DNA from 4 places in the Priestia sp. TGN 0903 genome. Region 1 is predicted to be linked to each of the others. Evidence: riboswitches for the same ligand, from Rfam matches in the RefSeq annotation. Region 1 holds a riboswitch; each other region holds the start of a gene.

What was found. A riboswitch is a leader RNA that binds a small molecule or an ion and turns the genes downstream of it on or off. The one in region 1 is predicted to bind S-adenosylmethionine.
Region 2: linked by a shared signal. The riboswitch ahead of ACRPLY_RS02590 (Na+/H+ antiporter NhaC family protein) and the one ahead of mtnW (2,3-diketo-5-methylthiopentyl-1-phosphate enolase) in region 1 are both predicted to bind S-adenosylmethionine.
Region 3: linked by a shared signal. The riboswitch ahead of ACRPLY_RS06395 (trans-sulfuration enzyme family protein) and the one ahead of mtnW (2,3-diketo-5-methylthiopentyl-1-phosphate enolase) in region 1 are both predicted to bind S-adenosylmethionine.
Region 4: linked by a shared signal. The riboswitch ahead of metE (5-methyltetrahydropteroyltriglutamate--homocysteine S-methyltransferase) and the one ahead of mtnW (2,3-diketo-5-methylthiopentyl-1-phosphate enolase) in region 1 are both predicted to bind S-adenosylmethionine.

What each region holds. Positions count from the first base shown of each region.
Region 1 is NZ_JBOZGL010000004.1:152,195-157,647, forward strand. It holds gene ACRPLY_RS15285 (cupin domain-containing protein) at 10-525, opposite strand; gene ACRPLY_RS15290 (methylthioribulose 1-phosphate dehydratase) at 541-1,179, opposite strand; gene ACRPLY_RS15295 (2-hydroxy-3-keto-5-methylthiopentenyl-1-phosphate phosphatase) at 1,176-1,841, opposite strand; gene mtnW (2,3-diketo-5-methylthiopentyl-1-phosphate enolase) at 1,838-3,082, opposite strand; SAM riboswitch class I at 3,163-3,269, opposite strand; gene ACRPLY_RS15305 (pyridoxal phosphate-dependent aminotransferase) at 3,400-4,572, opposite strand; gene ACRPLY_RS15310 (carbon-nitrogen family hydrolase) at 4,685-5,453, shown strand, end outside.
Region 2 is NZ_JBOZGL010000001.1:494,017-499,469, reverse strand. It holds gene ACRPLY_RS02610 (Ger(x)C family spore germination protein) at 1-8, shown strand, start outside; gene ACRPLY_RS02605 (YtoQ family protein) at 171-611, opposite strand; gene ACRPLY_RS02600 (ABC transporter ATP-binding protein) at 782-1,693, shown strand; gene ACRPLY_RS02595 (ABC transporter permease) at 1,686-2,453, shown strand; SAM riboswitch class I at 2,555-2,661, shown strand; gene ACRPLY_RS02590 (Na+/H+ antiporter NhaC family protein) at 2,747-4,057, shown strand; gene ACRPLY_RS02585 (hypothetical protein) at 4,097-4,225, opposite strand; gene ACRPLY_RS02580 (LacI family DNA-binding transcriptional regulator) at 4,350-5,309, shown strand; gene ACRPLY_RS02575 (transcriptional regulator SplA domain-containing protein) at 5,395-5,453, shown strand, end outside.
Region 3 is NZ_JBOZGL010000001.1:1,246,666-1,252,118, forward strand. It holds gene putP (sodium/proline symporter PutP) at 1-142, shown strand, start outside; gene ACRPLY_RS06380 (SIMPL domain-containing protein) at 243-902, shown strand; gene ACRPLY_RS06385 (hypothetical protein) at 965-1,231, shown strand; gene ACRPLY_RS06390 (trans-sulfuration enzyme family protein) at 1,266-2,447, opposite strand; gene ACRPLY_RS06395 (trans-sulfuration enzyme family protein) at 2,431-3,576, opposite strand; SAM riboswitch class I at 3,648-3,765, opposite strand; gene ACRPLY_RS06400 (hypothetical protein) at 3,932-4,594, opposite strand; gene ACRPLY_RS06405 (hypothetical protein) at 4,664-5,453, opposite strand, start outside.
Region 4 is NZ_JBOZGL010000002.1:768,150-773,602, reverse strand. It holds gene ACRPLY_RS10515 (GNAT family N-acetyltransferase) at 1-98, opposite strand, end outside; gene ACRPLY_RS10510 (acetate uptake transporter) at 218-835, opposite strand; gene metE (5-methyltetrahydropteroyltriglutamate--homocysteine S-methyltransferase) at 978-3,272, opposite strand; cobalamin riboswitch at 3,423-3,611, opposite strand; SAM riboswitch class I at 3,691-3,801, opposite strand; gene ACRPLY_RS10500 (hypothetical protein) at 3,882-4,133, opposite strand; gene ACRPLY_RS10495 (hypothetical protein) at 4,392-4,562, opposite strand; gene ACRPLY_RS10490 (metallophosphoesterase family protein) at 4,720-5,453, opposite strand, start outside.

The DNA.
Region 1 (5,453 bases):
AAGTAGTTGTTATGCGTAAATAGGTACCCATCCTTCAGTTGTCACGAAAATTCGCACAGCGACTACTTTACGATCTTCCATTAGTGTAAAGTAATGAAGAATGTTTTCTGGTACTGAAATTAAATCGCCCGGCTCTAATTCAACATCAAAAAATTCACCGTCTTTTCCTTGAATAACAAAGATTCCATGACCGCTTACGATAAAGCGAACTTCGTCATCTGTATGAATATGCTTGCGCTGAAAGTTTTTTAACAATTCATCAATGTTTGGTGTAGATTCCGATAACGAGATAACATCTTGAGCTTTATAGCCGCGGCGTTCAGAAATATCTTTAATATCCTCACCAAAAGCGTTTAAAATTTCTGTTTTTTCTTCATCAGTTAAATCATATTTTTCACGAAGATTTTCTGGAAGTTTTGTAATATCCCAGTTTTCATAAATAACTTCATTGTTTGCCAGAAAAACTGATACTTCCTCTTGAGTTTCAATCCTTTTATTATTTACATGTAAGCGAATTTGCGCCATTTTTATTTCCTCCTTTTATAAATGCACCTTTGGCTTAATGCCTTTAAGTGATAGTAATTTCACATGGTAGCTAAATAGAAATTCATAGGCTTCTAGCGCTTTTTTTGTTTCAAACGCATTTTTCCCCCATACCGTAATCCCGTGGTTACGAATTAAAATCGCGCCTTGATCGCCTTTTATATGGTGAGAAAATTCTTCTGCTAGTGTCGGAATATCCGCGTAATTCGGAATAATCGGAACAGTAATTTCCGCATCTTCCTCCCAAATACCCAGTGCCTTAATAATTTCTTGGCCTTTGAATGAAATAAACCCTTCACCTCCGTACAGTTCAGAGATCACGTTGTTGTCGATTGTATGTACATGAAGGCTGCACCCAGCATTCGTTGACTCGTAAATCTTAACGTGTAAAAGCGTTTCAGCAGAAGGCTTTAAATGCGTTTCTTCTGCAGGCTTCCCGTATTGATCAACTAACAAAAAGTCTTCATTTGTGCGTTTTCTTTTATCTTTTCCACTTGCTGATACAAAGAAAGTTGTCGGATTTTGATCCACTTTAATCGCTAAGTTTCCGCTTGTACCGAAGAACCAATCGCGCTCTGCCAACTCATCTTTTATATCTGCAAGCTCGTGTAATCTTTGCTGAGCCATAATACTCATGCTTTCACCTCTTCTGTTAATTCTTGTAAATGGTGAATCACATCATAAAAAGTAGAAAAAGGACGATACGGTAGAGATAGCTCTTCGCATTTTTTAATTAAAAAGTCACGCGCAATGACAGTGTCAGCTAATTTGGCAGCCTGCAAATCTGTAATTGAATCGCCAATAACAACCGTATGATCTCTTTCATCTGCAAGATGGCGAATAATCGTTGGCTTACAGCAGCCGCAGTCATTTGTACACTGTTTATCACATGTATGAGGCCACGTAATGGAAATATGCTCACCGGAAAAATCAGATCCGTTGCAGTAGAGCATTTCCTCTGCAACTCGATTTCCCAAAAGCGGTTTTACAAAAAAGTCAATTCCTCCGCTTACAATATAAAGCGGAATATGATGCTCTTTTGTATAGGCAATAAAATCATCAAATCCATCTCGAATAGCAGACGTCTCTAAAATATAAGAAATAATATCTTCCTTTAATTCCACGGGAAGCAAGGCAAACATTTGCCCTACTCCTTCTTGAATGGAGACGCGCTGTGCTAGCACGTCGTCTTTAATACTTTCCCACTCCGGAGGAGCAAATTGTTTCATAATAGCAATAATGTTATCGCTATTTGTGATTGTTCCATCAAAGTCACAAAAGATTTTTAACGATGTCATGCTTTCACCTCTACTGTTCCCCATAGTTGCAAAGCTTTTTGCAACTCTTTTGATTCTTCCGCTTTTTCGGCTAGTGTTTGATGAGAGAGTACTGCATCTATCGCCGAACGGAATGCTTTTCCTCCTCCGATAGCGCCGTCTGGATGACCGTGAACTCCGCCTCCTGCATTAATAATGCTGTCGATTCCAAAGTCTTTCACAAGCTGCGGTACCATTCCAGGATGAATTCCTGCTGAAGGAACCGGGAAAGTCTGCTTATATTTGTACACAGGACGCGTTAATTCGTAGGCAATGCCTGTCGTATCTTCAAGAGAAAGCGCTACGCTTCCGTATGGTGATGGAAACAGTGAGAAATCTGCTCCGGCTAAGCGCAATAGTTTTCCAAGCAGTAATGAATTTGAAAAACCGTAAAACTCTGATGGCGTAAGCGCTCCGCTAACAGCTGGGTGTGCCATAATCGGCAAGTTAATTTCATCATCTTCTCGAAGTGCCTGCAGTACGTCTAACCCGTAAGCAAATACGTTGAATAAAAGAGCATCGGCTCCTAGCTCAGCTGCTTTTCTCGCTTTTTCTTTTAATTCAAACGTTCGTCCCGTTAAATTAACAGCATACAGCGTGCGGTGTCCCGTTTTTTCGTATACGTCATTCAGTACTTTTTTTCCTTCTGTAACGCGAGTTTCAAAAGGTGTTCGTTCACTATCAAACAAAATCTCGTCGTCTTTAACCAAATCCACTCCGCCAAGCGCTTGCTCACGCAGCTGAGTTGTTAAGTACGTCATGTCTCTTCCAATCACGCCTTTAAAAATACTCATCACAAGCGGACGGTCATAAACGCCTAGTTTCTCTCGTATACCTTCTATTCCAAAGCGCGGTCCTGGGAATTCAGCTAATAATTCATCAGGAAAATCCAAGTCTAATAATTTCACTTTTCCATCAAGTGATAGTTTTCCGAAAACCGTAACTAAAATAGCCGGTAAATCTCTTGAAAAGTTGGCAGTAGGATAAGCAATTTTGACAATAGCCTGCTTAACCTCTCCGCCTAAATATCCGTTAACACGTTCGCAGTCTTGAAGCTCAGTTACGGATACGACGCGCCCTTTATGCTTTTGAAGCTGCTGTTGATCTAAAAGCGGCAGATCTGTCCATGAGCCGACGGTTAGTCCTAAAGCGATTCCTTCCGCTTTTTTATGAAAATTTCCTTTATTGTCATGTAGTAAGTAGCTTGCAACGATTTCACTCATTATGCTAAAAACTCCCTTGCTGTTTAATATCGTTAATAAAAAAAACCTCTTCTGTGATTAAGAAGAGGCTTTCGTTGCTCTTCTTATCTCTCAGCTGCTGCTGCAAGAATTAGCACCGTGCTTAACATGCGTTAAGTCGGTTGCCGGGCTTCATCGGGCTAGTCCCTCCACCTACTCTTAATAAGAAAGTTGCTATTTATTTAAATTGAATTCGTAGATTATATACTAAATAAAAAATACCGCTAGGATTTATCGGTTATTAATCTCGTTAACTTCTTACATATTAAGCCAACTCAAAAAGGATTGTCAATGCGTTTTTAAAATAAATTTAATTTTTTTATTCGAGATACAGCTTCTCTCATGCGCTCTTCATCCGTCAGCAGTCCTACGCGCACATAGCCTTCACCATATGTTCCGAAGCCTACTCCAGGTGCCACTACAACGTGGGCTTTTTCAAGAAGTAAATCTGAAAATTGTTCAGAAGTATATCCTTTAGGAACTTTTAGCCATGCAAAAAAGGAACCCGCTGGAGATGTAACGTCCCAACCAATTTCTTGAAGCCCTTGAATAAAGGTATTGCGTCTAGATTCATAGCGCTTAACTAAATCATTCACACATTGTTGAGATTCTAACAGAGCTGCCGCTGCTGCCTCTTGAACCGCCCCAAAGAGGCTGACATACATATGATCTTGAAGAAGATTAATAGCTTCTACTACACTTTCATTTCCTACAGCAAATCCAACTCGCCATCCCGCCATGTTATACGTTTTAGAAAGAGTATAAATTTCAATTCCCGTCTCTTTTGCACCAGGAGTCTGTAAAAAGCTGATTGGCTTTTTACCATCAAATCCAATGGCTCCGTAGGCAAAGTCGTGTACCACACAAATATCGTGCTTGGCAGCAAACGCCACGGTGTCTTCAAAAAATTCTGCCGTTGCCACTGCACCGGTAGGATTATTCGGATAGTTTAAAAACATGAGCTTTGCCTGTTCTTTAGCACGTTCACCTATCTCTTCGTATACGGGCAGAAAATGATTTTCAGCCGTGAGCGGCATCACTTCCATCTTTGCTTTTGCAAGCTCTACTCCAGACCAGTAATCAGGATATCCAGGATCCGGAACCAGCACCGTATCTCCAGGATTTAACAAGCACTGCGGGATTTCAACAAGTCCACCCTTTCCGCCAAATAAAATAGCTACTTCTTTTTCAGGATCCACATCAACGCCATATTCTCGTTTATAAAAAGTCGCAACGGCCTCTTTTAAAAACTGGTGCCCCCGAAATGGAGAATATTTATGATGCATAGGATTAGCACTTGCTTTTTGGAGTGTTTCTACAATATGTGAAGGAGTAGGCTGATCAGGATTTCCCTGCCCTAAGTTAATAACGTCGTGCCCTTGGGCCATTACTTTTCCTACCTTGCCCACAAGTGATGCAAAAAATTGTTTTGGTAAACTTTTTAATAGTTCCGATTGCTCAAATTGTTTCATCATCGCACACCTTCTCAAAAAATTCTTGAAATTCTAGTCACAAATAATATATTGTAATACTCAACTTGTAAAGTCATTTTTTTCAACTACTAAAAAAAGGACGGATGATAAAGTGAGTGTAAAAATCACGTGTTTGCAGCTTGATATTGCGTTTGGAAACCCAACTAAAAACCGAAAATATATTCAACAAAAAATGACGGAAGCTCTAAAAGAAAACCCTGACATCCTTGTGCTTCCTGAGCTATGGGATACAGCTTATGATTTGACGCGGCTAGACGAAATTGCCGATGATGAAGGACAGCAAGCCAAGCAATTAATCTCTCAATTTGCTAAAACGAACGAAGTAAATATTGTGGCAGGTTCGATCGCGAAAAAAACAGAGCAAGGCGTCACAAATACGATGTATATTTTTGACCGAAAAGGTCGTGAAGTATCACAATACAGTAAGCTGCACTTATTTAAATTAATGGATGAGCACCTCTATCTAGAAGCAGGAACAGCAAAAAATCTTTTTACACTTGAACAGTCTTTATGCGCAGGAGTTATTTGTTACGATATTCGTTTTCCAGAATGGATTCGCGTGCATACTAGCAGCGGAGCAGAAGTCTTATTTGTTGTTGCTCAGTGGCCGGCTCCAAGACTTGCCCATTGGAAAGCACTGCTCATTAGCCGCGCAATCGAAAATCAATGCTATGTAATCGCGTGTAATCGTGTAGGCCAAGATCCTAATAACACATTTGCCGGACATTCCTTAGTCATCGATCCGTGGGGAGAAATAATCGCTGAAGCTGGCGATAGCGAAGAACTTTTAAGTGCCGACGTTAACCTGGAACTTGTAAAAGAAATTCGTAAACAAATTCCTGTCTTTACAGATCGCCGCA
Region 2 (5,453 bases), on a different contig from region 1:
AAAAGTAAGCACCCGACTGTAACTTTGCTTATCGTTATGTCAAAAATGAAAAAAACCTAAAAAAATAATAATCTCGGAACTTCCCACGAAATACTCATCGTATGCTTCGTACAGAGCCTTCAACAAACAACAAATAAGAGCTGCCGGTTTTCGACAGCTCTTATTTGTTGTTATTCAAAAATATAAGCTAGTGCTTGAAGAGCCTGTTCTGGCGTTTCGACTACAACTTGGGCTTTGTTTGACAGTTCTTTAAGCGGGTGGTGCAGTTTTTCAGGGCGAACCAAAATTAGCGGTTTATCTAATGCGATGGCTGTCGCCGCATCCATTGCGCTGTTCCACTGTTTGTATTTTTCACCAAATAAAGCAATGACCACATCAGATTTTTTAAGGAGCACCTGTGTGCGTAAATTATTAATTTGAGAAGCAGCTTCATCTTTTAAGACAGCATTAGGCTGTTTTCCTAAAATTTCTTCTCCAATGTTGTCGGAGCGGTCATGGTCTGTCATGGGACCGACAAAGGTAAGGGGAAGGTTTAATTGTTCTGCTTGGTTTTTAATTTCGTCTCGCCAGTTATCGTGAATTTGCCCGGCAAGGTATACGGTTAAGTTCATTATGTAGAAGTCCTCCTCTAACTAAGGTTTGTTTTATTTTATCAAATGTAAGCGGATAATACGAATGATTTGAATGGGCTACTTTTCCAAAAATAAGGTTATAGTAGACAAATAGTTAAAAAAGAGAAACAATAGAAGGCGTATTGCTAATTAAAGAAAGGATGTACATGATGACAGAAACAGTGCTACAAGTAGATCATGTCAGTAAAGTAATTGGGAAGAAAACCATTTTGCATGATGTATCCTTATCGGTTGAGCGCGGTGAGATTTTCGGATTGCTTGGTCCGAACGGATCTGGAAAAACAACGCTCATTCGTACCGTCGTAGGACTCATTAAAGAAACAAAGGGAACAATTACCGTCAATGGGTTTCCTTTAAAAGAACAGTTTACATCAGCTATGAAATCAATTGGAGCGATTATTGAAAATCCTGAGTTTTATGATTATCTGACGGGCTATCAAAATTTAAAACACTTTGCGAATATGCATGAAGGGATCACAGCAGAACGCTTGGATGAAGTGATTGCGCTAGTAAAGCTTGAAAACAGCATTCATGCAAAAGTGAAGACGTATTCCCTTGGGATGAGACAGCGTTTAGGAGTAGCTCAAGCTATTTTACATAAGCCTGCATTGCTTTTACTAGACGAACCAACAAATGGTCTAGACCCAGCGGGAATGAGAGAATTTCGTACATATTTACAAACTCTCTGCAGGGAAGAAGGTATTTCAATTTTAATCGCGAGCCACTTATTAAAAGAAGTGGAAGCATTATGTGACCGCGTTGGTATTATTCAAAACGGCGAGTTAAAAGCTGTTCAAGATCTATCTCCAAATCGTCAAGATCAAGGGATGTATGTAGAATTTGAAGTATCTGACGTGCAACAAGCAGCGGATCTTTTATCTCAAGAATTCCAAGTAACAATAAAATCCGATAGTATTGATGTAGTGATTATGAAAGAACAAATTCCAGCTGTGAATAGAAAATTAGTGGACAGCGATATTTTAGTCTACCGAATCACTCCTGTTTATGAGACGCTTGAAGATTCGTTTATGTCCGTTACGGAGGGAGAGCACCATGCTTAAGTTAATTCAAAATGAACATATGAAATGGTTTTACAAAAGAAGTACAAAAGTCACGTTTATTACAATCGGCATCTTAACTCTTTGTATGGCTCTTTTAATGAAGAAAGTAGCAAACAGCGCAGGAACGGAAGACAACATATTGAATTTCCTGTCATTTAGTGCAGGCATGCTGATCCTCGTTCAATTTTTCGCGCTTGCTGTTGGAGGATCAATGGTTGCAAAAGAGTTTGAAGCGGGTACCATTAAGCTTCTTTTAATTCGCCCTGCTAGACGTTCAACGATTTTAACGTCCAAGTACATAACGCTCGTTTTAATTAGCTTGTATTACTTGCTGAGCTATTTGCTTTTTTCGTTTGTATGGGGAGCATTGTTCTTTGGATTTGCTAGTCTAGAAGGAGATGCGCAGCTGCTTAAAAACATTACGCTTACGTATGACAGCGCGTATATGGAAACGTTTATGATGATGACGTTTGCTTTTATGCTGTCGTCTTTATTTAGAAACAGCGCGCTTGCTTCAAGTCTAGCTATTGTCATAAGTATCGGCGCAAAAGCTGTAACAGGACTAGTATCAGAGCTAGGTTTATGGTGGGGGAAATTTTTACTGTTCGCCAACACAAACTTTGTGCAGTATATGGACGGAATGAAGACGATGTTTGACGGAATGACAATTCCATTTTCAATCTTCATCTTAGTTGCACACTTTGTCTTCTTTATGGGCGTAGCGTGGGTGGCGTTTTTAAAACGTGACGTAGCTAATTGATGTGAGAATTTTCACACTATATATTTTTCTAAAATAGCATTTGACAATTAAATAAAAAGAGATTACAGTAGTGAAAGACTATTTTTAAAACAACTACAAACTTCTTATCAAGAGAGACGGAGGGACTGGCCCTATGATGTCTCGGCAACTGGCTGTACGCAGTGCGGTGCCAAATCCAGCAGACGATGTTTCGTTTGGAAGATGAGAAGGGTAATCTTATGATACAAATAAGAGACCTCTTCTTATCAATAAGAAGAGGTCTTTTTTTATTACGTAAACAAGAGGTGTTGAGAATGGAACAACAAAAAGGAAACGGCTGGGCGCTGTTACCGCTGGGCGTCTTTTTAGTCCTGTTTGTCGGATCAGGAATTATAACGGGAGATTTTTATAAGCTGCCTGTATTAGTAGCTATTATCATTGCAGCCATTGTGGCGCTGGCTATGAACCGCAAAGATTCACTTAATGTAAAAGTGGAACGCTTTGCTAAAGGAGCAGGGCATCCTGATATCATTATTATGGTACTTATTTTTATTTTGGCAGGTGCTTTTTCTCAAGTCGCTAAAGGCATGGGAGCTGTTGATTCAACGGTAAACTTAGCTCTGTCTGTGCTTCCGCAAAGCTTAGTGGTAGTCGGAATCTTTGTTATTGGCGCATTCATTTCAATTTCGATGGGAACGTCAATGGGAACGATCGCTGCGTTAGGGCCTATCGCTGTAGGAATCAGTGAGCAGGCGCATGTATCGATTACATTGGCAATTGCTGCTGTTGTTGGTGGTGCAATGTTTGGAGATAATTTATCCGTAATCTCTGATACGACCATTGCGGCAGTTCGTACGCAAAAAACAAATATGTCAGATAAATTAAAAGTAAACTTTTTTATTGTCCTTCCTGCAGCGATTGTTACAGTGATTTTATTACTTGTAATGACGCTAGGCAATACGTCATCAGTAGAAATTAAAGATTTTAGCTGGTTTAAAATCTTGCCTTATGTCGGCGTACTCGTCGCTGCCATATTTGGTGCAAACGTATTAAGTATTTTAACCGGAGGAATTGTATTAGCCGGCGTGATTGGATTAGCTGACGGAAGCTACACGCTTTCTTCTCTTGCTAAAACTGTGACAGAAGGTATTGGCGGAATGTCGGAATTAATTATTTTATCTCTTTTAATTGGCGGAATGGTTGAACTCATTCGCTATAACGGCGGTATTCAGTTCTTATTGAACCTATTAACACGACGCATTCAAACAAAAAAAGGCGGAGAATTCAGTATCGCTGGATTAGTAAGTTTAACAAATTTAGCCACGGCTAATAACACGATTTCAATTATTACAGCAGGTCCGTTAGCGAAAGAAATCTCTGATAAGTATTCAATTGATAATCGTAAATCAGCCAGTCTGCTCGACTTGTTTTCATGCAGCGTTCAAGGGCTTATCCCTTACGGTGCACAAATGCTTCTCGCAGCAGGATTTGCTAAAGTTTCACCGGTTGAGATTATTCCATTTACATTCTATCCAATGTTAACAGCGGTTTGCGGTATCATTGCGATTGTAATTGGCTTTCCTCGTTTAAATAAAAAATCAAAATCATCTAAAGAAGCTGCGTAATATCAAACCCTTAAAAAGAACATTCTTTTTAAGGGTTTTTTACTGTTTGAAAAAATCAGTCGGCTTTTTTTCATCTAGCTCCTTCCAAAGTGTCTCATTTTGTTTAAGTGCATAAGCCGCTCCTCCGATTTCAATTCCGCATAATAAAATGAATAATAAAATACCCATGATATGACCTCCTTATAAAAGTGAATAAAAACATGATTGTAACGGGTTTAGCTTATTGCTTTTTCACTTTATAATGAGAATAAAGTATGAAACGCGTTTCAGCGCAAGAGAAAAAGGTGAAAACATGACAAATATCCGAGATATCGCAAAAAAAGCTGGTGTATCTGTTTCGACCGTGTCACGGGTTTTAAATCATCATCCGTATGTAAAAGAAGAAAAGCGCCGTCTGGTAGAAGAAGTAATTCAAGAACTTAATTATGAACAAAACATTAATGCCGTTCACTTATCAAAAGGGAAAACAAATATGATTGCCGTCGTCTTGCCTTTTATTAATCATCCTTATTTCAGTCTGCTTTTAGAAGGAGTGGCCTCTCAAGCGTTAGAAAAGCAGTATCAGCTTGTTATTTGTCAGACGAACTATGATGTAAAAAAAGAAGAAGAAGCGCTTCATATGCTAAAAACAAAGCAGGTTGATGGAGTGATTATTTGTTCTAGAGCAGGCAGCTGGAGCACGATTGAATATTATCAGCAGTACGGGCCGATAGCCGTGTGCGAAAACGTACAAAATCGTTCTATTCGCTCCGTATACGTTGATCATTATGCAGCTTTTAAGAAAGCGCTCATGTATTTAAAAGAAAAAGGATATACGGATATTGGCTACTGTATTGGAAGAATGACGGGTACAAATAGTCAACAGAGGCAGCAAGCATACAAAGAATATGTAGAAAGAATAAATGAGCCTTATCATCCGGAATGGGTGTTTCAAGGCTGTTTGAACGTGACAGATGGTGAAAAAGTGGTGAAAAAATTGGTGCAGATGAAAAATCGGCCTCAGGCGCTTTTAGTAACAAACGATCAAGTCGCTATTGGTATAAAAGCTCAGTGCGAACAAGCGGGGATATCAGTTCCAGGCGATTTAGCTATTATTGGTTTTGATAATCATCCGCTTTCTTCTTATTTACAAATCACAACGATCGAACTTCCTCTCAAAGAAATGGGCGAAACGCTTTTTAAACTAGTCAGGAGCAAGGATCCTCAAAAAATTGAGCTTCCTTTTCGGTTTATTGAGCGTAAAAGCGTATAAATTCTTGATGATCTCACCACGTGTTTTTATCGGATAAAATGAGTAAAAGCGGACATCATACGAGTAAAGAAAGAAGAAAAGGATGATGATCGTGGAGAAAAAAGAATATCAAGTAGGAGATCAAGTATTTGTTATTTACCGAAA
Region 3 (5,453 bases), on a different contig from region 1:
TGCCCTTTACGAAATGATTCCTGGATTTTTCTTAAGCTTGCTGGCTGTTATTGTAGTAAGTCTGTTAACAAAAAAGCCTTCAGAAGCTGTAGAAGATCAATTTAGAAACATGGAAAGCGTATTAGAACAGCATACAAAATAGTAAAAAAAGTACACAAGTTACGACTTGTGTACTTTTTGCTTTTAATGCAAGCCCTGCAGTCATATATATGTACTAAAGACGGATTAAGGAGGGTTTTTACATGCAACATTCTTATTTCCCTTATGAACCTACACAGCCACTGCGCGCAGATACACAAAATAGAGAAATTAAAGTAACTGGTGAAGGAAGTGCTTCAGCCATTCCAAATGAAATTTCCATGACGATTGGAACGCGCACGGAAAACCGAGACGTTCAAGAAGCCTTAAAAGAAAATTCAGCTGTTTCAAATACTCTGCTGCAAGAGATACAAAAACTTGGAATCAATGACCAGCAAATTGAAACAGCTTCATTCACTATAAATCCTAAATATGATTACAGCGATGGAAAATCGACTCTTACAGGATACGAAGTACAGCATTTGTTTAGAGTAAGAGTACAAGATGTAAAACAAGCTGGCGATGTTTATAACGCTACGTTTTCAAGCGGAGCCAACGTAGCGCAAGATCTTCAATTTCACGTTACAAATGATGATAAATATGAACAAGAAGCGATAAGTAAAGCTTTGCTTAACGCTAAAGAAAAGGCCTTTACCATTGCCAACACGCTGCAGCTCCCTATTAACCAAATCCCCATTTTAATCGAAGAAGGCCCCGTCTATCAGTCATCTGGCTCCTCGCCTAAGTTATTAGCAGCCTCTCCCCCTATCCAAGCTCAGTCCTTGACTGTATCCGCTTCTGTAAAAGTTACGTACACGTATTAATACTTATGATAAACTATAGATTATTATAATGAAGAAACTAATCTAAAGGAGCTCTTTGCACAATGACTTCTGAACATTTACTAGCAGCTTATCAGACCCTATGGTTGAACCGTTCTTTCGCTTCTAAACAAGCCCTGACAAGTGAAGATCAGCTTCACGAAGCCATTCTGAAAGATTTAAAAGATGAAATGACTCATCCACGCGTTCGGCAAACACCGTATGTAAAATATCATCTTGGCATAAAAAGAATTCTAAACAGCAGTCTTTCCTCTGATGAAAAAGTTGCGCTTACGTCCCTATACACAAACCTTTTAGATAGCTGTATATAACAAAAAAAGGACTTCCTTAATGGAAGTCCTTTTTTTATTTAATTAACGCTTTTTCTTCTAAGCTTTGAAAAACAGCGTTAAAGTCTTGCTTCAAATCCTCGAATTCCTCTAGCCCTACTGAAAGGCGAAGAAGTGAATCAGTAATTCCTTTTTCTTCACGTACTTCTTTTGGGATACTTGCATGAGACATTGTTGCAGGATGCGTGAGAATGGATTCAACTGCACCTAGACTAACTCCAATTGAAGCTAATTTGACTCCTTGTAAAATATGTCGTGCTACTTCTTCATCCTGCACTTGGAAAGAAATCATAGCTCCGTATCCATTTGCTTGTTCTGAAATGAGTTTGTGGTCCGGATGACTTTTTAAGCCTGGGTAGTATACACGGCTCACTAGAGATTGTTCTTCAAGCCACTTTGCAAACTGCAGCGCTGTTTTTAACTGCTGATCTAAACGAACTTTTAATGTCTTAATGCCTCGAAGCAGTAAAAAACAATCCTGTGGCCCCAAGATAGCACCAAAAGCATTTTGTACAAACTTTACTTCTTCCGCTAGCTTTTCATCGCTTACTACAACTAAACCGCCAATGACGTCACTGTGGCCGCTGATATATTTTGTAGCACTATGAATGACAATATTTACACCAAGGTCAATCGGCTGCTGTAGATAAGGTGTTAAAAACGTGTTATCCACAATTGTAAGGAGATTGTGCTCCTTCGCCAAACTTGCTACTGCTTTAATATCCGTTACCTGTAAAAATGGATTTGAAGGGCTTTCGATATAAATAGCCTTCGTATCTTTTGTGATAGCTTCTTCTACTTTCTCAACCTTCGTTGTATCAACAAAAGTTGTTTTGATACCAAACTTTGAAAATAGTCGTGTTAATACACGATATGTCCCGCCGTACGTATCGTGTGAAACTAAAATTTCATCTCCTGATTCAAAAATAGATAACACCGATGAAATAGCAGCCATACCTGATGAAAAAGCAAAACCAGCGTATCCATTTTCTAGCTGAGCAATAGTGTTTTCTAAAGCCTCACGCGTTGGGTTTCCTGAACGAGAATAGTCATAGCGGCCGTTGTTCGTCTCATCTTCTTGATTAAATGTAGATACCTGATAAATAGGTACGTTAACCGCTCCAAAATGACCGTCAATTCCTGTATTTGCATGAATTAAGTTCGTACCAAATCTATGTTTATTATTGTTGGTATGCATCAAATGCCTCCTTCAAATCTTTAATTAAATCATCTGCGTGCTCAATTCCAACTGATAATCGAAGTAAACAGTTTGTTACTCCGACACGATTTCGAATTTCCTCCGGAATATCAGCGTGTGTTTGACGAGCTGGGAATGTCATTAAACTTTCCACGCCTCCTAAGCTTTCTGCAAATGTAATAACTTTAACATTTTCTAAAAGTACTGACACGATGTTAGGGTGTGAGACAGCAAAAGAAATCATGCCTCCAAATCCAGTTGCTTGTTTCTTCATGATTTCATAGCCCGGATGTGTTTCAAGACCAGGGTAATACACTTTTTCCACGAGATCATGAGCAGTAAGCCAATTTGCAATTTTCAGTGCGTTTTCGTTATGTTTTTCCATACGAAGCGCTAGCGTCTTAATACCGCGCAATAACAGCCAGCTATCCTGTGGACCTAAGATTGCCCCAGCTGCATTTTGATAAAAACGAATTTTCTCTCCTAAGCTACTACATCGAGCGACTACAAGACCAGCAACTACATCATTATGACCCCCAATGTATTTGCTTGCACTATGTATCACAATATCTGCTCCGAGCTCTAAAGGACGCTGATAGTAAGGGGACATGAATGTATTGTCAACGATAGTAAGCAAATCATGCTGTTTAGCTAACGCAATTGCTTCTGGCAAATCAGTCACGTGCATCATTGGATTTGTAGGTGTTTCAATAAATAGAGCTTTCGTGTTGGGACGAAGCGCATCTTTTACTTGCTCGAGATGGGCTGTGTTGACGTACGAAACAGTAATTCCTTGCTCTGAAAAGATTTCATTTAGTACTCGGTACGTTCCTCCGTATAAATCCTCTGATACAATTAAATGATCTCCGTTTTTAAATAGTGCTAAAACTGCCATTACACCCGCCATTCCTGAAGCGAATGCTACTCCTACTTCGCCTTTTTCTAAAGCAGCAATTGCTTCTTCCAATGCTGTACGAGTAGGGTTTGCCGTACGTGCATAGTCAAATCCCGTACTTTGCCCTAAAGCAGGATGAGCAAATGTTGATGCTTGGTAAATGGGTGTTGTAATAGAACCTGTTGAAGGGTCACGACCTACTCCTGAACGAACTAATAAAGTTTCAATTTTCATCTATTTCTCTCCTTAACTCAAAATAAAAAACACTCTTCACAGATGGAAGAGTGTTCGTTTATACACGATTTCTCTCATCTGTTAGAACAATACTGATGTTCCACAGGAATTAGCACCGTTCAAATGAATGTTTCATTTGATGGTTGCCGGGCATCGCAGGGCCAGTCCCTCCGCCACTCTTGATAAGAGTTCTATATAATTGTTGGTGGTTAACGTTTGTTGTTACTAACTTTAATAAAGATTTTCTTTATTGTCAACATAATTTTCTAAAAAATTTAAATCATCTCATTTGTTTATTCAATATACTTGTCCTGATAAGCACATAAAAAAAGAGACGACACCAAGGTCTCTTTTTCTAAGGCAAGTGCACAGATTTTACGTGAGCTAACTTCCAGTACATACTTTCTCCATTTGCCGTAATTAGTTCAACAATATTATTAGAAACTTCTTTAAGTACGCCAATTTTTTCTGATTGATCCCCTAAATCTAATACGACCAGTTGATTTTCATATTTTTTAAGCTGCTCTTCAAAGTTTCTGACAAAAGGTGCAGAGGCAGGCCTTACTGGGAGCTCTTTGTCACTTAAAGAATAAGGGGTTAACTCATTACTATAAGGGGTAAGCCATTTCAAATGATGTAAAGAAACAAAGACATTTTTATATACTGGAGAATAAAACACAAGATAATCATTCAGCACGCTTGTAATATAGCCATGCAATGATTTTCCTCCTGTTACATAAATTTCAATAAATTTTCCTTTTGCCTGCTGTAAAATATTACGATAAGAAATCCGCTGACTTTCTTCTATTAAGTTCTCTTCTATGGTTCGTAAAGGTGTATAATCTTCTTCTGAAACCTCTCGCAAGCGATGTATGTGTAAAAGAGGAATATACAAATAATCATGTCCATTATATAAAACCATTACATCTAACCCGAGATCAACAAGTTTTCCTATAAACGTTGTTTTCCCTGATATATCGACTTCAACAATTTTATCAATATAATGATTCATACTCATTCTCATTCTCCTCCTTTTTCCTATATGATAGAAAAGGTGCTTTATAAGCACCTTTTACGTTCCAGTTCGTCATGCTTTCCAACGATAATTTTTCGTTTTAATAACTTTTTCACCTGGTGTTGAAGAGCGTGAACCCGTACGGCGTCCTCCCGAGCGATCGTCTGTGCGACCTCCTGTACGTCTTCCGGTACGTCTTCCGGTACGGTCTCCAGTACGGCCATCCGTGCGACCTCCGGTTCTATCTACTGTAGTTGACTCTTGCATAGAATCTTCTTCATTTGTATCTCCATTTTGCTCAGAATTTTCTTCATTTTGCTTGAAAGATCCTTTTGATCCTAAGGCAATGGTTTTTACGTGTCTTGGTTGTAAACGTAAAACTTGATTATTTTGTACAAGAGTAAAGTTTCCACTGCGGCTTTGAACTAATACACCTTCCACAGCCTCTGGGCCTCCACCGTTAATAGCTACCCATCTATGTGAAAACTCTTCAAACAGTTCATTAAAACTTTTCGCTTTGATATAATCAGGTGTTTCTTCAACTAATAATGGATTTTGCGGAACAACAGGTGTATTTTTGCTTACAACTTCACTTACACTCTTTATATGCTCTACATTGATATAAACGACGCCGTCATCTTCTGTTAATAATACGACATACGCAGATTCAAATGAGCCTAATACGTCAAGGATTTTACCCACTTTCTTCTCTGGACCACCTTGATTTATTTGCACCTGCTTATCTTTCATTAATAATAGAGTACCTGCAAATGTGTTAGCTCTGTGAAGTTCTACTTCACTATTAAATCCAGAAAATGTTTGTGCCGAATTAGACTTCGTATCCTCTGTAATGCTTTTAACA
Region 4 (5,453 bases), on a different contig from region 1:
GCTTCATCAGGTGTAAACCCTTTGTTTTCTAACGTAATTAATTGGTTTAAATCTTTTTCATCCACTTGTCTTATAATCATTGAAACGTTTCCTTTCATTAAAAGCTACTATTCTCTTTCTCTCTTTCTACTATATATAAAAACGCACAAACAAAAAAGGATTGACCTCTGCATCATACAGAATTCAACCCTACTTCGCTGTTTAATGAACGTCTTGATTATTTAATAAATGCACCAAATGGCTTGCCCACTGGAAGCACAACTCGACCATAGTGAGTATTTAATACAGCCGCTGCAGATCCATAGAATGAAAACAGAGCAATTAATAGCTCTGAGACTGCTGCTAGTAAGTGCGTGTATTCATATGCCACACCAAATGTACTTAGCGATAATCCAATAAATAAAAAATCAATTAACACAAAAATAATAAATAATACTTTATGAGTGCCCATTGCTCCAATCGTCATAAAAACGCTGAAAATTAAGTAGCCGACAAAAGCAAATGCTAGCTGCTTCGGATCCGCTTCTTTTGCGAGCGCTTCTCCAAATGCTCCAAGCTGAATAAGCCATGTCATAGCTACACCTAGCCAAAATAAACCGAAGGCACCAAAAGCCGTTGCGCCGAAGGTATTATTATGTTTGAAATCTTGCATAGACGCGATTAGCTGCCCTATTCCGCCTAAAAAAATCGCCCATGGCAATACCAATGAAACACCATCGGTTACCCCAAGCTTTTGAAACGATGCAACAAGTGTCACCATGGCAAGTCCGAATAGGCCTAGCGCTGATGGATCAGCTGTTACAATTTTAACGTGCTGCGTGCTGTTGTTACTCATGTTGTACCTCCCTGATTTTAAAAACACCTTTAAAAAGATACAAAAATCTAAGGGAAGTGTCAATGGATATTTTTGGCCTTTAAAAAACCCATAAGACCAAGCAATGTAGCGTTTACACTGCTTGGCCTTTACTTTCTTGTTATTAAGCGTTTTGTAATAAATTTTTTCTTGTTTGTTTTGCAGACTCAACCATCACTTTTAAAGCTTCCACCGTCTCGCTGATTCCTCTTGTTTTAAGACCGCAGTCGGGATTAATCCAAAACAATGCAGGATCAAGCACTTTTAGAGCGCGGTCAATGTTTCGTGTCAGCTCTTCAAGCTTCGGTACGCGCGGGCTGTGGATATCATATACGCCAAGTCCAATTCCCTGGTTATACGTATGTTTTTCAAACGCATAAATTAATTCACCATGGCTTTTGGACGTTTCAATGGAAATCACGTCGGCATCAAGCGCTTTGATCGCATCAATAATCTCTTCGAATTCCGAATAGCACATATGCGTGTGAATTTGCGTCTCGTTTTGCACCGATACTGTGGCTAATTTGAACGCGTACACCGCGGCGTTCAAGTAGCTTTCCCAGTTTTCTCGTTTTAACGGCAGTCCTTCACGCAGCGCCGGTTCATCTACTTGAATCATTGAGATGCCCTGACTTTCAAGTGCTTCCACTTCTTTTCTAAGAGCAAGCGCAATTTGATTTGCCACGTCGTAGCGCGGGATATCATCACGCACAAATGACCAGTTTAAAATCGTAATCGGCCCCGTCAGCATTCCTTTAACAGGCTTATTGGTTAGAGACTGTGCGTAGACCGTTTCTTTGATCGTCATCGCCTGCTCGTACGAGACATCTCCGTAAATAAGCGGCGGCTTCACGCAGCGAGAACCGTATGATTGCACCCAGCCAAACTTCGTAAACTGAAAACCTCCTAATTTTTCACCGAAGTATTCAACCATGTCCGTGCGCTCAAACTCTCCGTGCACAAGGACATCTAAGCCGATGTCTTCTTGAATTTCAATCCATTTTTTGATTTCAGCGTTAATGTACGCTTCATATGCTTCATCGCTTAACTCTCCTTTACGCCACTTCAGACGCTCTTTTCGCACTTCTTTTGTTTGCGGAAAGCTTCCAATTGTTGTCGTTGGAAGAAGCGGCAGTTGAAACGCTTCTTGCTGAACGCGTTGACGTACGTCAAACGACGCTTGGCGCTGTGCTTTATAGCTGTGCAGCTGCTTCAGCTCTTTTTGCACGTCTTGATGGTTTCGAAAAGATGATCCATTTAATGCTTGAATCGCCTGTTTACTTTCACTTATTTCTTTTTCTATTGCTTCTTTTCCTTGCTGCACCGCTTTTGTTAAAAGCGTGATTTCCTTTAGCTTTTCATCTGCAAAAGACAGCGCGTTTTTTAGAATTGGCTCAATGGTTTTTTCGCTTTTCACCGTGACAGGAACATGTAATAAACTTGATGAAGGCTGCAGAATCAAACGGTCTTTTGATACGGCTTCTTCAATTTCACTGATTGTTAAAAGCTGTTCGTCCAAGTTTTCACGCCAAATGTTTCGTCCGTCAATCACTCCTGCTGCCAGCACTTTATCAGTTGGAAAACCATATTTATTAAGCGCCGTGAGATTTTCGCCTCGGTCATGTACAAAATCCAATCCAATTCCGTGAACAGGAAGAGCAACTACTTCTTTATAGTAATCTACGCTGTCAAAATACGTCTGCAAAATGACTTTTACATTCGGTGCCGCTTTTTTCAAAGCTTCATAGACTTCTTTATACAGTGCCAGGTCTTCTTTTGATAGCGTTGTAGCTAAAACCGGCTCATCTATTTGTACCCACTCCACGCCTTCTGCCTGCAGCTCCGCTAAGATTGTTGCATAAAGAGGAACAAATTGTTCAACTACTTTTTTAAACTCACTTTTTTTATATCCTTTTGACAGCTTCACAAATGTTACTGGACCTAAAATAACGGGTTTGCCTTTGATATTCAGCTTTTGTTTTGCTTCTTTGTAAAATTGAAGCGGGCGATTTTCTACAAGTGCTGGCGTACATTCCTCAAGCTCGGGTACAATGTAGTGATAATTTGTGTTAAACCATTTTGTCATCGTAGAGGCTACCGCACCTTTTGTTCCTCGGGCGATGTCAAAATACGTTTCAAGGGATACCGGGCCTCCGCTATATTCAAAGCGCTTTGGCACCAAACCAAACATAGCGGCTGTATCTAACACGTGATCGTATAAGCTAAAATCGCCGACTGGAATTAATTCAATTCCTGCGTCACGCTGTTTTTTCAGATGCCCAAGACGAAGAGCTTCAATTTCCTGAAGAAAGATATCTTTCTCTAGCTTTCCTGCCCAAAACTGCTCAAGCGCTTTTTTCCATTCTCGTTTTTCACCAATTCTTGGATAACCTACATTTGAACTTTTTACACTGCTCATTTTTTCCACTCCCTATATATTTTTTTATCGCTAAACTAAAAAATCTCCCTTTTCGAAATGAAAAGAGAGATGATACGCATACTTAACTAAAGTTGAGATAGCCTGTTTTTCTCAACACGTATTCCTCACTCCTCTCTATATCCCGTAGAGCTTAAGTGCATACAACAGGCAGGTCTCCTGACTTAGGTTCATCGCTTCCTATCCCTTCCCATTTCAACATGAAACAGTGGTTAATAAGTTGCTCCCCATTACAGTGGCGGGACCGCGCCGGCTTTTCACCGGTCTTCCCTTTTAAGCTGCGTACATTCGTTACACAGCACCTGATGCATTTCTATGAAATTGTTCATTCAAAACACCTTTACATAAAATAAAAAGCCTCTCTATCATGAATAGAGAGGCATAGTATCTATGAAATCCTCTCTTATTTTTCAAAGCTGTACGCTTTGCAGGATGTAGCACCTTTTTAACAAGATTGTTAAATGGTTGCCGGGCTTCACAGGGCCAGTCCCTCCGCCTCTCTCAATAAGAGTTTTAATTGTTTATAATATTTTGAATGTAGAGTCATCTTAACACCTTACATTTATGTTGTCAAAAGAAATTTCAAAAAAATTAGTTTTCAGGAGGCGTTGACGCTAATTTTTGCCTTAATAATTTGTAATCATCTTTTCGATGTGTTTCGATCAAGTCTTTTGCTCCTTGATGATACCCTGAAGAATAGATGTACTCTACCGCCGTTTCGATAAGCATTCTCTTTTCTTCCGCACATTCTCGGTCCATTAGGGGGAACAGTCTACCTAAAAGGTCATTTAAATCTTCCTTAATAAAACGATTGAGTCCTTCTTGCATCTTTTCGTTTGCCATGATAGCTCCTCCATTTGCTGTGTATGTTCTAAGTTTCTATAAACAGGCATTTCACTGTGAATGTTAAGATAAAGTTAAGTCATTAAACAGTATATCAAGTGAATATTTTTCTTCAATTACATATGTAATACAAATATATGACAAATATAGAGAATATATCATCATTCACTATCTATTATAACGCTTGACTGGGCCTTCTGCTACAAGGTTTCGTACGGTTTTCCAAAAGAGGTTGAGACATAACCAAGTGAATCCAATCTAAAGGCAAATGGGATACATGAGCTGAATCGCTTGTGACACCGCAGTTGATTTCCGTACAAGACTTCGCTTTCCGCGGGCGGTCGCTGAGCCTCCTCGTCGCATAAGCTCCTGTGGGGTCTCACGTGTTCCGCTTTTCCCGCAGGAGTCTTCGTCTTGTGCTCCAATCACCTGCTAGAAAGACCTATACACATGAAATCTACGTTTACCCTAATAAAAAAATGAACCACTAATCAAGATGCTTGATTAGTGGTTCATTTTTCATTTCGCCTAAAACCCTTTTTTCCCAGCCTCTTTTTTTTGAACCTAGCTTTCTACTTTCATGTTTTTACAAACAACTTCTTCGAGGTCGTCCAAAATCCTTCCAAAGAAGAGGTCCTAAAATGTCGTACCGGCTAACAAAAAACTCCGTAAGATTATAATTATTTAAAATTAAAGGCGGTTCAAAATCAAGGGGAGCACCCGCGCCTCCTGATAATACAAAATCAGTACCTCTTCCAAGCGTAAACGACCCGTTTCTGTTTTTTCTAATAAACTGCTCGTCATACGCATGCACGTGGCTGACTAACACTTTTTTCACGCGATGTTCTTGAATTAAATCAAAAAATTCTTGACTTTGAGGAGTCGTTACAGGAAAACCTCCCAGGTCTGACCACCGGCCAATATTTGGCTGCGCATGCATGGCTACAACGGTATTACGAGGAGCATCCTCTAGCTGCTGCTCTAAATAATTCAGCTCTCTATCTGTAAATCCATATATTTTATTCTTGGGACTGATGATATTATTTAATGCGATGCACCGGAAGTTAAAGACAGGAATATCAATGACCCAGTGCACTTTTCCGATAGTGGCTCTGAAGTTTTCGAGGTTGCTTTCTTCAAGGTTTAATTCATCATGATTCCCTACGCATACAAACACGGGAATGTTTGGTGCTATTTTTTCGACAACTTTAACAAAGTGCTCCAAATACCTCTTTTCTCCTGTATACACGGTGTCTCCCCCATGAATAATGAACAGCGGATTCAATTCCACCGCCTTTTTTAACACAAGCTCAAATTCAC